3 regions of the Niveispirillum fermenti genome follow, and region 1 is predicted to be linked to each of the others. Evidence: riboswitches for the same ligand, from Rfam matches in the RefSeq annotation. Region 1 holds a riboswitch; each other region holds the start of a gene.
The links. A riboswitch is a leader RNA that binds a small molecule or an ion and turns the genes downstream of it on or off. The one in region 1 is predicted to bind S-adenosylmethionine.

Region 1 (3,403 bases):
CCTCTTCCGCCATCAGCAGCCCTTCGGTCAGGCCACCGCATTTGTCCAGCTTGATGGTCACGATATCGAAGCGGCCAACTGCGCCGGCAATGTCGCAAAGCGATATGATGCTCTCATCCCCTGCGATGGGGATAGGGGAACTGTACCCTTCCAGGTCGGCATCCCGGGTGCGGGCCAGCGGCTGTTCCAGCAGGGCGACACCGGCCCCCTGCAGGGCGGCAACCAACGGATCCAACTGGTCTATGCTGAAGCCCTGGTTGCCATCGACGCTGAGCCAGACATCGGGCCTGGCGGCGCGGATGGCCTGGACGCGCGCGATGTCCAATGGCAGATCACCGGTCAGCTTGATCTTGATGGCCCGGGCATCACCATAGTTGCGGGCCCCCTGCGCCATCACCTCCGGCGTGTCGGCGCCCAGCGTGAAGGTGGTGCGCAGCGGCCTGGGCGCGGTCTGCCCGGCCAATTGCCAGACCGGTCGGCCGCTGCGTGCCGCCTCCAGTTCCCAGAGCGCGCAATCCACGGCATTGCGCGCGCCGCCCGGCGGCAGGATCCGGCGCAGTTCCTCGCGCGTGGCGCCGGCCTCGATGGCGGGACGGGCAGCGGCCAACTGGCTTGTCATATGGGTAATGTCGTCACCCAGGAAGAACACGCCGCCTCCTTCTCCACGGCCTTGATATTCGCCGTCGTACAGGGTCACGACGATGACGTCGGAATGCTCGAACACATAGCCGGAGATGCGGAAAGGTTGGGCCAGACGCAACCGCTGGGTCGCGACCGTCATGCTCAGTCGTGCCATTACTCGATCACCATTGTTCGGGGCGCCGTTGCGGCGGACCTTTGGTTCCTGATTGCCCTTTCGGCGGGCTGGCAATAGAATTGCCTGGCGAAGTTGCCATTAATGTCCTGATTGGGACAATATGATCCTTATCGGAAAATTCGTCAATGGAGTAGCTGCACTTGTCCTCTGCTCTTCCCACCCTCGGTGCGCTGCTGCGCGGCCTTCGTTCCCGCAAAGGCTGGACTCTCAAGGAGATGAGCGAGAAAAGCGGAATTCCTGTCTCCACCCTGTCGAAGGTGGAGCATGACCGGCTGACCCTGACCTATGACAAGCTGCAGCAATTGAGCCGGCGGCTGGGCCTTCGCATGTCGGAACTGTTTGCCGAGCCGGTGGGCGACCCGTCACCCGCCGCGGTGACGGCGCGGCGCAGCTTCGGGGATCTGGAACGTGCCATCCGGGTCGAAACCGACAATTACGATTACTATTATCTCTGTACTGAGCTGCGCCGGAAGCGGATGATCCCGGTCCTGACCAAGATCAGGGCGAAGACATCGAAACAGTTCGGTCAGCTTGTCCACCATTCCGGGGAGGAGTTCATTTTCGTCCTGAAGGGGCGTGTGGTGGTGAATACGGAATTTTATGACCCTGTCATCCTGGATCAGGGCCAATCCATCTATATCGACAGCACCATGGGCCATGCCTATCTGGTGGCAGAAGGGTGCGAGGAGGCGGAAGTGCTGGGCATCATGTCCAGTGCGGATGAGGAACTGATGCAGTCGCTTCTCTCCCTGCATGATGACCGGCCGTCTATGTGAGGAATGATCCTGATCAGGACTCTTTATGTCCCGTTCAGGCGCATGCCAGCATGGAGAAATTCACAGCTTGCCAAATGCGGGGGGCCCGGCTAATCACCTGTCCATGCATCGAGAGTCGGGCCGACGCCCGACACCAACCTGCTCCCGGGCAAGGTGGTGCCTCCCACAAGGAGGGATGTGGCCGGACCGGCAAAAAACGGGAAGCCCACGCGCGTCGTCACGTCACTCGAAGGCAGTCACCAGCCGGAAGGGACGTCGGACATGCAGCAATTTCCCCAGCAATTCGCCAGCGACAATTATGCCGGCATCTGTCCACAGGCCTGGGCCGCGATGGAAGCGGCCAACCAGGGCCATGTGCCGGCCTATGGCGACGATGTATGGACCGACCGCGCAGCAGACGCTTTCCGCACGCTGTTCGGCATCGATTGCGAGGTGTTTTTCGCCTTCAACGGCACGGCGGCCAATTCCCTGGCGCTGGCCGCCCTCTGCCAATCCTATCATAGCGTCATCTGCTCCTCGTCGGCCCATGTGGAGACCGATGAATGCGGTGCGCCGGAATTCTTCTCCAACGGGTCCAAGCTGCTGGTGGCCTCCACGCCGGACGGCAAGCTGACACCCAATGCCGTGCGCACGCTGGCCACCGGCCGGTCGGACATCCATTTCCCCAAGCCGCGCGCCGTCACCATCACCCAGCCGACGGAAACGGGGCTGGTCTATTCCATCGCGGAGATCAAGGCCATTTCCCAGGTCTGCCGCGAACTGGGCCTGCGCCTGCACATGGATGGCGCACGCTTCGCCAATGCCTGTGCGGCACTGGATTGTTCGCCGGCCGATATCACCTGGAAGGCCGGGGTGGATGTGCTTTGCTTCGGCGGTACCAAGAACGGCATGGCTGTGGGCGAGGCGATCCTGTTCTTCAACCGCGATCTGGCGCTTGATTTCGAATGGCGCTGCAAGCAGGCGGGCCAGTTGGCGTCGAAGATGCGCTTCCTGGCCGCCCCGTGGATCGGCATGCTGGAAAGCGGCGCCTGGCTGGACAATGCCCGCCACGCCAATGAATGCGCCTCACGGCTGGCAACGGCGGTGGCCGGGCTGGAGGGGGTTAAGACAGCCTATCCGGTGCAGGCCAATGCCGTGTTCGTGACGGCGCCGGCCCCGGTGCTGGAGGGGTTGCGGCAGCGGGGGTGGCGTTTCTACACCTTCATCGGCGGTGCCGCCCGTTTCATGTTCGCATGGGATGCGGACCCGGCACGGGTGACGGCCCTGATCGGGGATCTGCGGGTCGTGGCGGAACGAGAAGCCTGTCTGCTGTAATGCCAGCTTGTGATGAGTGGAACGCATTACAAGCTGGCACGGCGTTGACTGCCACAGCACCGCTCCTGCGCTGTCGCCAAGCTGCCGGATGGCAGCGCCGGCGATGGAGGGCGGTGATCAAAACCAAAAGGTTTACCGGGGGGCCGTCGGCCGTGACGGCAAAACAGCAAGAGAATTCCACGCATTTATTACTATGCGAAAAATTAAGAAAAAACTTTGACTTATACGACACAATTTCTCACCATGACGGCAATGGGAGGTGATTTCATGCAGTCATTTGACATCGTGATCGTTGGCGCCGGGATCGCTGGTGCCTCCATTGCGTCGGCTCTGGTGGATGCCGGTGTCGAGGGCGCGCGTATTCTGCTGGCCGAGCGCGAGGATTTTCCCGGCTATCACACGACCGGCCGGTCGGCTGCGCTCTACAGCGCGCTTTACGGAAACGAGACGGTCTGTGCCCTGACGGCAGCCAGCCGCGCCTTCTATCTGGCCCCGC
Region 2 (3,403 bases), on a different replicon from region 1:
GGCATCGGGTGGGGCGGATGGTGTTCCTCGCGCCCCACCGGATGCCGGGATCAGCCGGCGTCCGCCATCTGCCGCAGGTCGCGTTTCAGGATCTTGCCGCTGGCGTTGCGCGGCAGGTTCTGCACGAACACCACCCGTTTGGGCACCTTGAACCCGGACAGGTACGCGGCGCAGTGGGCCAGCACCTGCGCCGCGGTCAGGTCTGCTCCGGCTTTCGGCACGATGAAGGCGGTGACGGCCTCGATCCAGCGCGCGTCGGGCAGGCCGACGACAGCCACCTCCGACACGTCGGGCAGGATGTAGATAGCTTCCTCCACCTCCCGCGAGGCGACATTCTCGCCACCCGTCTTGATCATGTCCTTCTTGCGGTCCACGACGGTGATGTAGCCCTCGGCATCCATCATGCCCAGGTCGCCGCTGTGGAACCAGCCGCCGGCGAAGGCTTCCGCCGTCCGTGCCGGGTCCCGCCAGTAGGCGGTCATCAGTTGCGGCGACCGGTGGACGATCTCTCCCACCTGGCCCGCGGGCAGGTCGTTCATGTCGTCATCCACGATGCGGGTCTCCACATGCAGCGTGGGCCGCCCGGCCGCCCCGGCCTTGCGCTCCTGATCCTCCGGCTGCAGCACGGCTGCCACGGGCGCAATCTCCGTCTGGCCATAGCAGTTCCACAGACGCACCCAGGGAAGGCGTTGCCGCAGTTCCTTCAGCACCTCCACCGGCATGATGGAGGCGCCGTAATAGCCATGGGTCAGGCTGGTCAGGCGGGCCGGATCGAACAAGGGTGACCGCAAAAGGGCTATCCACACCGTCGGCGGCGCGAAGAAGGAAGTGATGGCATGCTTTTCGATCAGCGGCAGCACGATGTCGGGCGTGGGGGCCGCGGCGATGATGTTGCGCGCGCCCACCTGCAATGCCGGCCCCAGGAAGGCATCCAACTGTGCGCAATGGAACAGGGGCAGCACATGCAGGGCAACGGCGTCCGCGGTCCAGCCGCAGTCGGCGACGCAGCTCTGATACTGCCATATCACGGCTTCATGGCTCAGCATCGCGCCCTTGGGCCGGGATTCGGTGCCGCTGGTATAGATGATCTGGACGATGGAGCGCGCATCGATGCAGGCCGGGTCCGGCCGGGGAGCGCCCGTGCCCAACAGGCCCCGAAAATCGCGGGTTCCGTCGATCGGTTCCATCCCCACGTCGCCAAAGCCCCCCTCACCGGGAATGCCATAGCGCAGGGCCAGCCCCACCTTGTCCGCCGCGGCCAGCGCCGTGGCGGCACAACCGGCATCGGTGAACAGCACCGAACTGCGGCTATGATCCAGGATATAGGCGACGTCATCACTGTTCAGCATGAAGTTGACCGGCACCAGTACGGCGCCGGCCCGCGCCACGGCGAAGCGCAAGGCCGCGAACCAATGGCTGTTGCGCGACATCAACGCCACCCGGTCACCCGGAACGACCCCGGCGGCTGACAATCCGGAGGCCAGGTCATCCACCACATTGTCGAACTGCGCATAGGTCCAGTGATGTGCCCCGCATTCGATGGCGCGCTTGTCCGGAAAGCGCCGGACACTGCGTGCCAGCATGTCGCCCAGCGTCTGGCGCCGGCTGACCGCATCGAACATGCCGGCCGGCCGCAACAACTCGGCCTGTGCCGGTTCCAACGCCATCGGGACGGGTTCCCGCGATACAGGTTCCATGCCCTGTTCCTCCCATTCTTGCGTGCCACCTGGTTGATCGGCGGCATCATCGGATGGGAAGCTGTATATCGTATTATTTGATCCATGTGGAAAATTTTTATCGACTGAACTGCCTGCCCCGGCATCTGGGCGGGGGGCACCTGCGGCGGGCGCACTTGCCATCCTGCTGGCTCCTGTTCTAAAAGCGGGGCAGGAAGGGTTCCTTCCAGCATCCAGAGCCGGACATCGTCCGGCGCCAACCTGCCTGCCCGGGCAAGGTGGCGGCCCCCGACGGGGCGATGCGGCCGGTCAGCCGGCAACAAAGCGGGTGGTCTGTGCCTCCTGTCATGCCCCGTCGATCCGCCCGCCGGCCCCCGGTCAGGCCGCTTTTTGATCGTGGAGTGGACGATGGAAAATGACGCCTGTTTCAGCCCCGGTGACGAATGGCTGCGTGATCTGATTGCAGCACCGGGGGACCTCATCGTGCCCGCCAGCCCGCCTGACGGTGCGCATGGCGCCATTTTCACCGTACTGCATCGCAGCCGCGGCTTGTGGACACATGTCTACCGGGTGGAACGCCAGCCGGGACGCACGGGCGGTCTGGTCACCTTGTTGCGTGTGCTGGAAGGCAACTGCCTGGACATGGCCCTTGCAGGCATGCCAGCCGAAGGCAGTCACGCATGAAGACAACAATTTGCCTTCGCCGCCCGTCGCCGTTTCAGTCCACCTCGTTGCCGCGGGTCGGCAGGTCCTGCGCAACGATCAGCATGGCCAGACAGTTCCGGGTGCCCACCCGCCGCAACTGGTGGCGCAGATGCCCGTCGAAATGCACGGCATCGCCCTTTTCCAGCGATACGATACGGTCGGGAAAGACGACTTCCAGCGACCCTTCCAGCACGTAAAGAAATTCGTCCCCGGGATGGTCGGCATTCTGCGTGTGCCGGCCGTCGCCGGGTTCCAGCATGAAGACGCTGAGGCGGCGATGATCCCCGGCCGGCAGCACGGCGCGCAGGGCCGCACCCGGTCCCATGTCGGATGTATCGCTGATATCGACATGCGCGTCACGGCGGATAACGATGATGGAGTCGGCGTCGGTATTTTCCCCGAAAAGGTGCCCGACGGGAACGCTCAACGCCTCCGCGATTTTCAGCAGCGTGCCGACGGACGGTGATTTCTGCCCCCGCTCCACGCGCGACAGATACCCCTTGTCCAGTTCCGTGCGCTCCGCCAGTTCCGCCAGGGTCAATCCCTTGCGGCGGCGTGTCGTGCGAATGGAACTGGCGATGACATTGGCATCCGGCACCGGCATGGCGCCCCGGGCGGACGACTTCTTCTCCCTCATGACAATTTCCGTCCTGGCATTCCCTTATCGCGAACTGAATGCCTGATAAGCAACAAATTGTCCACTAAAACCAACCCATTGAAACCACTGGAGAACGGGCCGGGGAGTGCGTCCCCGGCCGGGGCGAAACCAAAGCTGTCCAGGAAGGACACGCCGCTCTGGATATATTGCCTGTCCGTCAGGTTCTTGCCGTAGAGCGCGATTTCCAGGTCACCATCCTGCAGACGCAACGCCGTGCGGGCATTCAGCAGGCCGTAGCCCGGCTGGGCGATGGAGACGGCATTCTGCGGATCGTACCGGACTTTGCAGCGGGGGCTCGTGACGGGTCCCCGGCCGTTTTGCACGCCTGTGCTTCGCGGGCGGCTTCCACCTAACCGCCCTGCAG
Region 3 (3,403 bases), on a different replicon from region 1:
ACCATATGCCCGAACTGGACTGGACGCTCGGCTATCCGCTGGCGCTGCTGCTGATGGTGCTGTCGGCGGTGGGGCCGCTCTGGTATTTCCGCAAGCGCGGCTGGCTGTAGGCTGGGCGCCCGCCCCCGCGCTCAACTCAGAACGCCGTCCTTGCGCCTGTCAGAGGACGCAATCATCCAGCGCATCGCGACGGACGATCGCCATGCGCTGCATCAGCGTGCCGGCCCGCGACGCGACATAGGGTCCGGGCGGGTCGGCCTTCCACTGGCGCGGGCTGGGCAGGATGGCGGCCAGCAGGGCGGCCTCGCGCGTCGTCAGCGCATCGGCCCCCTTGCCGAACCAGTGACGGGCCGCCGCCTCGGCGCCATAGACGCCCGGCGCCCATTCCACGATGTTCAGATAGACCTCCAGGATGCGCCGCTTGGACCAGAAGGTCTCCACCAGCAGCGTGAAGCCCAGTTCCACCCCCTTGCGCAGCCAGGAGCGGTCGGGCCACAGGAAGGCGTTCTTGGCGACCTGCTGGCTGATCGTGCTGCCGCCACGCAGGCGCCCGCCCGACTGGTTACGTTCCAGCGCCCGCTCGATGGCGTCCATGTCCAGGCCGCCATGGGCGCAGAACCGGCTGTCCTCCGCGGCGATGACGGCACGGACCAGATGGGGGCTGATCCGTTCCACGGGGCGCCATTCATGGTGCCATTCCTGGCCCTGGATGGCGCGGATGACCATCAGCGGCGTGCCCGGCACGGGAACGACCGCATAGGCCAGCACCCAGGTCACGCAGAAGCCGGCCAGCGCCAGCAGAACCACCCCCAGCCAGAGCGCGACCCTGCCGATCCTGCCGCGCCCGCTCTTCGCCATTGCCGCCAATGCCCGTTCCCCGCATGGTGCCGACCGCCACCGCAGCCTTCATTCGTTGAAGGCTGCCAAGCATAAGGTAAAAACCGGTCCGCCCCTTTCCAACCCGGAAGATGTGACGATGTACAAGCTTTACTGGAATCCCGGTATGGCCAACCTGGCCCCGCACATGGCGCTGGAGGCCATTGGCGTTCCCTATGAACTGATCCGCGTCGATACCGGTGCGGGCGAACAGCACAACGAAGCCTATCGCCGGCTGAACCCCACGGGCCGCATCCCGACCCTGGTCCATGACGACCAGCCCCTGTTCGAGACGGCGGCCATCCTGCTGCATCTGGCCGACCGGCACCCGGAAGCCGCGCTGATGCCGGCGCCGGGCACGCGGGACCGGGCCCTGGCCTATCAATGGCTGATCCATCTGACCAATACGGTGCAGGCGACATATCTGGCCTACTATTATCCCGAGCGCCAGGTGGCCGACCCCGCCCTGGCCGGCAGCGTCCGCCAGGCGGCCGAAACCCGGCTGGGGGAGATGTTCGACCTGCTGGAGCAGGCCCTTGACGGTCGGGAATGGATGGTGGGCGAGGGGCCGACCATCGTGGATTTAATGCTGCTGATGATGATCCGCTGGGGCCGCAATTTCGCCCGCCCGCCGCGCAGCCTGCCCAACCTGGGCGTGCTTGCCGCCCGCATCGCCGCCCTGCCGCCCGTGCGCCGCGCGTTCGAACAGGAAGGGCTGGCCCAGCCCTGGTACTGAACCCGACCGGGGCGGATGACAGGGTTGGCGCCAGCGCCGGCCCGGCCGCAACCGGACGGCTTGACAAGCAGGGGCGGGAGGGATTTAACCAAGCCCACGTGGTGATTTGGTGACCGGATTGCAGACCACGTTAAAGAAACTGCTAAAAGGTCGATGCCATGAACCAGATGCCGGATACGGACGGGAACAGGGCCTCGATCGAACGGTCGGGGCCGCTGGAAGCCGGCCTTTAGGCAAGTCTGGAAGGAACATGGCGATGAGTGATCTGCCCGATGATGTGAACCCCGCGACCCTGCTGGTGCATGGCGGCACGCGCCGCAGCCAGTTCGAGGAGACGAGCGAGGCCATCTTCCTTACTTCGGGTTATGTTTATGGCAGTGCGGAGGCGGCCGAGGCGGCCTTTGCCAATGACGGATCGCGCTTCGTCTATTCCCGCTTCCGCAACCCCACGGTCGCCATGTTCGAGGACAGGCTGGCGCAGTATGAGGGGTATCCCCGCTGCTTTGCCACGGCGTCCGGCATGGCGGCCGTGCATGCCGCCGTCATCGGCCTGCTGAAGGCCGGTGACCGGCTGGTGGCCAGCCGCGCGCTGTTCGGCTCCTGTCTTTACATCGTGTCCGACATCGCCCGGCGGTTCGGGATCGAAAGCGTCATCATCGACGGCACGAAGCCGGAGGAATGGGAGAAAGCCCTGTCGGTGCCGACCGACCTTGTGTTCCTGGAAACCCCCAGCAACCCCTGCCTGGACGTGGTGGACCTGGAACATGTCGTGCCGCTGGCGCATAAGGCCGGGGCCCGCGTCGTCGTCGACAATGTGTTCGCCACGCCCGTTCTGCAGAAGCCGAACCGGTTCGGGGTCGATGTCGTCGTCTATTCGGCCACCAAGCATATCGATGGGCAGGGACGCTGCCTGGGCGGCGCCATCCTGTGTGACGACACGGTGGCGGCGCTGCTGGCGCCCTATCTGCGCCATACCGGCCCCGCCATGAGCCCGTTCAACGCCTGGACCCTGCTGAAGGGGCTGGAGACGCTGGAACTGCGGGTGAAGGCGCAGCAGGCCGCCGCCCTGAAGGTTGCCACGTTCCTGGAAGGGCACCCGGCCGTGGCGCGCGTGCTTTATGCCGGACTGGACAGCCACCCGCAGCGTGCATTGCTGCGGCGGCAGATGGCCGGTGGCAGCAACCTGATCTGCTTCCACCTGAAGCCCGCCGGCGGCGACGCCAAGGCGGCTGCCTTCGCCACCCTGAACGCGCTGCGGATCATCAAGATTTCCAACAATCTGGGCGACAGCAAAAGCCTGGCGACCCACCCCGCCACCACCACCCATCAGCGCCTGACGGTGGAGGAGAAGGAGACATTGGGCATCGGCCCCGGGACCATCCGCCTGTCGGTGGGCCTGGAAGACCCCGACGACCTGATCGCCGACCTGAAGCGCGGGCTGGATGGGCTGGTATAATACCAGCCCCGGGGATCAGAACTCACCGGGCCCCGGCGGATCAGCCGCGCCTTGCCTGGATCAGCATGGTGTCCAGCCGGAAACTGCCGTCGGGCTGGATGGCGAAATGGTCCTTCACCTCCGGGGCGGCACCGGCCTGAAGGCTGGCAAGGGCCGGGCGGTGGGCGGTGGGTGTGCCGATCCTTTCCATCCAGCTTTCAAAGGCGATGGGCAGCCGGTAGGTCTGCGGCGCCTGCGGCACCAGCCCGGCGCCGGTCAGCATGTGCCGCCATTCGGCCAGGCTGTAATTACGGACATGGCTGGGGTCGCGCACCATTTCAATGGTTTGCAGGTGG

Region 2: linked by a shared signal. The riboswitch ahead of ABC728_RS22970 (hypothetical protein) and the one ahead of ABC728_RS03175 (threonine aldolase family protein) in region 1 are both predicted to bind S-adenosylmethionine.
Region 3: linked by a shared signal. The riboswitch ahead of metZ (O-succinylhomoserine sulfhydrylase) and the one ahead of ABC728_RS03175 (threonine aldolase family protein) in region 1 are both predicted to bind S-adenosylmethionine.

Annotation. Positions count from the first base shown of each region.
Region 1 covers NZ_CP156678.1:838,066-841,468, forward strand. The annotation lists gene ABC728_RS03165 (dipeptide epimerase) at 1-796, opposite strand, end outside; gene ABC728_RS03170 (helix-turn-helix domain-containing protein) at 958-1,593, shown strand; SAM-I-IV-variant riboswitch at 1,694-1,800, shown strand; gene ABC728_RS03175 (threonine aldolase family protein) at 1,855-2,907, shown strand; gene ABC728_RS03180 (NAD(P)/FAD-dependent oxidoreductase) at 3,175-3,403, shown strand, end outside.
Region 2 covers NZ_CP156681.1:2,539,074-2,542,476, reverse strand. The annotation lists gene ABC728_RS22975 (acyl-CoA synthetase) at 51-1,697, opposite strand; SAM-I-IV-variant riboswitch at 1,901-2,010, shown strand; gene ABC728_RS22970 (hypothetical protein) at 2,085-2,360, shown strand; gene ABC728_RS22965 (helix-turn-helix domain-containing protein) at 2,395-3,018, opposite strand; gene ABC728_RS22960 (hypothetical protein) at 3,015-3,362, opposite strand; gene ABC728_RS22955 (ABC transporter ATP-binding protein) at 3,389-3,403, opposite strand, start outside.
Region 3 covers NZ_CP156681.1:354,150-357,552, reverse strand. The annotation lists gene ABC728_RS13115 (magnesium transporter CorA family protein) at 1-110, shown strand, start outside; gene mtgA (monofunctional biosynthetic peptidoglycan transglycosylase) at 160-858, opposite strand; gene ABC728_RS13105 (glutathione S-transferase family protein) at 977-1,612, shown strand; SAM riboswitch at 1,701-1,778, shown strand; gene metZ (O-succinylhomoserine sulfhydrylase) at 1,863-3,068, shown strand; gene ABC728_RS13095 (class I SAM-dependent methyltransferase) at 3,109-3,403, opposite strand, start outside.